DNA from 2 places in the Thermoanaerobacter brockii subsp. finnii Ako-1 genome. Region 1 is predicted to be linked to the other one. Evidence: predicted binding sites of a transcription regulator. Region 1 holds the regulator's gene; the other holds the start of a gene.
The links. The regulator ArgR, encoded in region 1, controls arginine synthesis, uptake and breakdown. The targets are predictions, from matches to a motif close to ANTGNATAAANATACA.

Region 2: argC (N-acetyl-gamma-glutamyl-phosphate reductase) is a predicted target of ArgR. The motif match lies at 1,539-1,554, and genes of this name have one in related genera.

What each region holds. Positions count from the first base shown of each region.
Region 1 is NC_014964.1:1,150,702-1,153,919, reverse strand. Features, by position in the region: gene recN (DNA repair protein RecN) at 1-1,664, opposite strand, end outside; gene THEBR_RS05625 (arginine repressor) at 1,682-2,137, opposite strand; gene THEBR_RS05620 (NAD(+)/NADH kinase) at 2,163-3,014, opposite strand; gene THEBR_RS05615 (TlyA family RNA methyltransferase) at 3,064-3,218, opposite strand, start outside.
Region 2 is NC_014964.1:250,076-253,293, forward strand. Features, by position in the region: gene THEBR_RS01125 ([Fe-Fe] hydrogenase large subunit C-terminal domain-containing protein) at 1-113, shown strand, start outside; gene THEBR_RS01130 (PP2C family protein-serine/threonine phosphatase) at 110-1,288, shown strand; gene argC (N-acetyl-gamma-glutamyl-phosphate reductase) at 1,673-2,707, shown strand; gene argJ (bifunctional glutamate N-acetyltransferase/amino-acid acetyltransferase ArgJ) at 2,754-3,218, shown strand, end outside.

The DNA.
Region 1 (3,218 bases):
AATTCTTTTGAATGTTCTAAAGTAGTCTGAGTAACACGCGATCCTCCCATAATACGAGCTAATTCATTTATTTTGCCTTGATAGTCAAGTTTTTCCATATTTATATAAGTTCTTTCATTTTTTGTAATTTTGGAAATTCGATAATGTGTATCTGCCATAGAGGCAATTTGAGGTAGGTGAGTAACACAAATCAATTGATGTTTTTTAGAAAGATATGCCATTTTTTCAGCTACTAATTGGGCAGTTTTCCCGCTTATTCCTGTATCAACTTCGTCGAAAATCAAAGTGGAAATTCCATCTGCGGAAGCGAGAATAGTTTTTAACGCCAGCATAATTCTCGAAAGCTCACCACCAGAAGCAATTTTAGATAAAGGCTTCAAAGGTTCTCCTCTATTTGTAGAAATTAAAAATTCAATTTTATCAAATCCTGTTTCAGTAGGTTCTTCCATTTTTTCTATATTCACTTTAAAATAAGCATTTGGCATATTAAGTTCAACTAAAATTTGATTTATATTTTTTTCTATATTATCTGCTATTTGCTTCCTTTTGAGATGTAATGCTTCACCAACTTCTAAAATTTTTTCCCATAACTTTTGCTGCTTAAGCTTCAATTCTTGTTGCTTTTCTTCAAAATTTAATATATTCTCTAATTCTCTTTTTTTATTTTCTTTAAATTCTAAAATATGCTGTATTGTAGGTCCATATTTTCTTTTCAAGGAATTTATTTGATCTAATCGTATTTCTATTTCCTCTAAACTTTGCTGATTAAAATCTAAGCCATTCAAGTAATCCCGTACCTGTAAGGCACAATCCTCTAATTCATAGAGAATATTCTCCAGCTTATCTTTTAAGTTTTTTAGCTTTTCATCTATAGAAAGGGCTGTTTCTAAATTTTTTATTACAACATGTAAATTATCTAAAACAGAAAAGCCTCCACTACCTTCATACAAAATTTTGTAACTAGAATTCATAGCGGTAAATAATTTTTCGAAATTCATAAGCAAATTTCTTTTTTCTAACAACTGTGTTTCCTCTTCTACACTCAAATTCGCCTTTTCAATCTCTTCAATTTGATACTTCAAAAGGTCAATTATTTCATTCTTTTCTTTTTCATCTTTAAAAAAACTTGAAATCTCTTTTTGTATCTTTCTATATTCTTCTAACACCTCCTTAAATCTTTCTTTTAAACTTTTAAACTTTTGGTCACCAAAATTATCTAAAATAGAAAGATGTTTTGTATTGTCTAAAAGAAACTGATGCTCATGTTGACCTAAAATATCTACCAAGAAAGCACCTATTTTACTCAAAAAAGAAAGAGGCACTATTCTGCCATTTATCCTACAATAACTTCTTCCACTGCTTGTAATTTCTCTATTTATTATCAAAGTATCATCCTCTTCTAAATTCAAACCTACTTCTTCTAAAATTTCTACAATTTTATCCTTGTTGGAATCCACAAAAAATATTCCTTCTACGATAGCTTTTTCTTCACCAGTACGTATTATATCTCTACTGGCTCGACTACCTAAAAGCAGCAAAACCGAATCAATAACTATAGATTTCCCTGCCCCTGTCTCTCCAGTTAATACATTGAATCCTTCTTCGAATTGTAATTCTACCTTGTCAATGAGTGCAACGTTTTGGATGCTAAGTGCTAAAAGCATAACAAAACCCCCAGAAATCACTTGACTAACTTTTTGAATTTTTCCAACAATTCTTGAAGAGCTTCTTCATTTCTCACTAAAACAAAAATGGTATTATCTCCCGCTAATGTGCCTACTATATTCTTCCAATTTAATGTGTCAATGGCCTCTGCTGCTGCAGGAGCTGTGCCTGATAACGTTTTTATGACTATGATATTTCCGGCATAATCAACGCTCACTATAGACTCAGACAATAAAGTCATTAGTCTATCTGTAATATGGCTATCTACTTTTCCCATCGGGGCGTATTTATATCTTTTTCCATCCTCTGTTAAAACTTTTATCAGTCTCAATTCTTTTATATCTCTTGACACAGTCGCTTGAGTCACATCAATACCTTGTTTTTGAAGTTCAGCTGCTAACTCTTCCTGTGTTTCAATTTCTTTTTCAGAGATTATTTCAAGAATTTTAGCGTGTCGAGCTATTTTCATCATATTAGTCTTCACCTCTTTTTACTTTTTATCTTTCTGTAAGTTTGTCCCTCAACAAGTCAAAAAAATTGGTATTTTTTACTCTTATGAGATTGGTATATTCATTGCTCTTTTTAATGTAAATTATGTCTCTATAATCAAGTTTATATCCCTGTTGCCCATCTGTTGTTATCATTAAATCTTGATTTTCTTCGCTTATTTCCAACCTAATTACATCATCTGGTGAAACTATTATAGACCTCGAATATAAAGTATGAGGACAGATAGGTGTTATTATTATAACTTCTACTGTAGGATATACAATAGGTCCTCCTGCTGAAAGTGAATAAGCAGTTGAACCAGTAGGAGTTGCAATTATTACTCCATCTGCTAAATAAGTATCTACATAATTATTATTGACATAGGCATTTATACGAGCCATTCTTGAAAAAGCTCCTCTTGTAATGACAATGTCATTCAAAGCTCTAAAATTAATAATCTCCATATCATTTTTAACTACATTTGCCTCTAGCATCATCCTTTTTTCTACTGTATATTCTCCTTTATATATTTTATCTAAAGAAACAAACACCTCATTCATATCTACTTCTGTAAGAAATCCAAGATGACCTAAATTCACAGCAAAAATAGGCGTCCCAAAAGGTGCACAAAGCCTTGCAACATTTAAAATAGTACCATCTCCACCTAAAGCAATTATGAAATCAGATTTACTATATATATCTGTGGATTTTTTACCATATTCATCATAACCCATTTTAGAGGCAACTATTTCATTAAGATATGGTTCAGAATCATGTTCCAATAGCCATTTTACTACAGATTTTGTCACTTCTAAGTCTTTATCTTTATTAATATTTGGAATTACACCGACTTTTTTCATTATAATATCACCACATTTATCATATTCTACAAAAAAACAAATTTTCCTGCTACAAATTTTTAAATGCCTCTTTTACAATTTTCGTAATGTCAAAATTGTGTTGCTTTTCAATTCCCTTTTTGCCGTAAATTAAATACTCTATATTGCCTTCTGCCCCTTTTATAGGAGAATAGGTAATACCTATTATACCGTAGTTAAACTTTT
Region 2 (3,218 bases), 900 kb from region 1:
AGATGTGCGTGGCCCAGGAAATAGCGGGACTACTTGGAGAGACGACGGCGGAGAGCAAGATGCTGCTCCTTAAGCTTATAGAACTGGTTAAAGGCAGGGAAGAAGAAAAGTGAAGGTCTTTGCTGAAGTGTTCACCAAAAGCCTTACCAAAAAAGGAGAAGAGCTGTGCGGGGACAGCGTTGAGGTTATGCAATCCGAAGACGGCATAATTGCCGTAATGGCCGATGGCCTGGGGAGCGGGGTAAAGGCCAGTATACTTTCCACTCTTACCGTAAGGATTGCTTCTACCATGATAAAAAACAGAGCTTCCATAGAAGAAGTGGTCAGGACCCTGATTAATACTCTCCCAGTGTGCCGCGTCCGGCAGCTTGCTTACTCCACTTTTTCCATTCTCGAGATTAACGATGACGGAGAGGGAAGGCTTTTTGAATTTGATAATCCACCTGTGATCTACATCCGGGACGGAAGGGTTCTTAAGCTACCTTACAGGGAACTGAGGGTGGAAGAGAGGAGGATTCTGGAGTACCGGTTTGAAGCCTTTCCGGGGGATAAAATATTCCTGGTAAGCGACGGAGTCATTCACGCAGGGGTGGGAGGTGTCCTGAACCTGGGATGGCAGTGGCCTAATGTGGCCGAATACCTGCAGAGGCTTGACAGAAGTGGATGCTTCGTGTCGGAAATGGTGGACCAGCTGATCAAAACGTGTAGCCACCTTTATTCCGGTAATCCGGGGGACGATACCACGGTCGTGGGAGTAGGTTTAAGAAAGTCGGAGCTGATCACGGTACTAGTTGGGCCCCCTGAAGATAGGTCAAAGGATACAGAAGTCGTGAAAAAACTTATCGACAGCGAAGGCAAAAAGGTGGTCTGTGGAGGTACTACTGCAAATATTGTTTCTAGGGAAACTGGAAGGAAAGTAGTCACAAATATGGACTATGCCGACCCGGCTATACCTCCCGTCGGTAGCATAGAGGGAATAGACCTCGTAACCGAAGGTTTGATAACTTTAAGCAGGTGTGTCGAGATACTGAGAAATTTTGTAAACACGTATTCCTTTTCTCCCCACTTCTTGGACGATATAAGGAAAAAGAAAGACGGAGCTTCAATGCTGGCAGACCTGCTTGTCAATCGCTCCACCCACATCCGATTTCTGGTGGGGCGAGCGGTCAATCCCGCCCACCGGAATGCATACCTGCCGGAAGGCGTAAGCGACAAGCTCAAGATAGTAGAGGAACTGGCCCAAATCCTGAAAAAATGCGGCAAGAGGGTGTATATAGAGCTTTATTAGATGAAAAAGAGGCATTGGCTGCTCAAGCCGCTTTTTATATTTTTGCTGTTTTTGAGACATTTAAAAAGGATTTCACACATTTTAATTATACCAGACAGAAGGGAGGCAGCCTCTACTCTTTTTATTGTATTTTCTTCTTCAATGTTTTTGCAATTATTCTCCAAGTGGTAAATATGTCTATACCTATTCAAGAAATTTTTTTGAAAAACTCTTGAAAAAAATTTTTATGGTGGTATAATGTAAAATAAAAGTTGCATAATTATAAATTAAATATTGTATTTATACAGCAAAGAATATTTTTTTAACACTTTATGCATAAATATAAATTAAAACGTATATATATTAATTGGCGATAAAGGATGTAAACAAGGGAGGCAGTTTTAAATGGTGAAGGTAGGAATATTTGGGGCAACGGGTTATACAGGGGTCGAACTTATAAGAATACTTTCAAAGCATGAAAAAGTAGAGATAAAATATCTTTCTTCTCAAAGTTATAATACCAAAGCAATTTCGGATGTTTATTCATCCCTCATTGGTTTTTGCGACAAAGTGTTGGAAGAGGTAGACTTCCAAAAGGCAATGTCAGAGTGCGATGTCATATTTACGGCTTTGCCTTCAGGTCATGCTTCAAAAATCGCCAGAGAAGCTGTAAAAAAAGGAGTAAAGGTGATTGACTTAGGAGCTGACTTTAGATTTGACGATTATTCTGTCTATAAAGAATGGTATAGTGGAGATTATGAGGATTATGGAGATATTAAAAGAGTATATGGTATCCCTGAAATTTATAGAGATGACATAAAAGAGGCTCAAGTTGTAGGAAATCCTGGATGTTATCCTACAAGTGTTATATTAGGGCTTATGCCTCTTTTGAAAAATGGCATAATAGAGGGGAATATAATTGTTGATTCAAAGTCAGGAGTATCAGGGGCAGGTCACAATCCCTCCTATAACAATATGTATGCAGAATGCAATGAAAACATAAAAGCGTATAATGTTGCAAAACACCGACATATTCCAGAGATGGAGCAAGAGCTTTCAAAAATTTTTGGTGAAAAAGTGTCAGTTGTGTTTACACCCCACCTTGCGCCAATGACAAGAGGAATTTTAAGTACTATGTATTGCAAACTAAAAAAAGATATGGATGTAAACACTGTTTATAATATTTATACTGATTTTTATAAAAATGAGTATTTTGTAAAAGTGCTAAAACCAGGCAATTACCCTGCAACAAAAAATGTGTATGGGTCGAATTTTTGTCACATAGGGTTTGAAGTTGATAAGCATACTAATACTTTAATAGTTATGTCTGCCATTGATAATCTCGTTAAAGGGGCCTCAGGCCAGGCAGTGCAAAATATGAATATTATGTTTGGAATAGAGGAAAATACAGCACTTGATATTGTTCCAATATATCCATAGATAAAAGATAAAAACAAAAATAAAAAAGGATGTGGAGGATTTGATAATGGAAAAATTGGAGATTTTAGAAGGAAGCATTGAACTGCCGAAAGGCTTTTTAGCTTCGGGAATCTTTGCCGGGATTAAGAAAAGAAAAAAAGATGTCGCACTCATATATTCTGAAAAAGTGGCAAATGCATCAGCTGTATTTACAACGAATAAAGTTAAAGCGGCACCAGTCATTCTTGATATGGAAAGAATAAAAAAAGGAGTAGCACAGGCGATTGTTATAAACAGTGGCAATGCCAATGCCTGCACAGGAGAAAAAGGTTTTGAGGATGCGGTTAACATGGCAAAAAAAGTGTCACAACTTCTTAAAATAGATGAAGAAAATGTGCTGGTATGTTCGACAGGAGTGATTGGTGTACCTCTTCCTATGGAAAAAGTTTTAAAAGGGATTGAGGCTGCGGCAGAAAATCTTTCAACCGAGGGTGGGTACCAAGCGGCTGAAGCTATAATGACAACAGATACT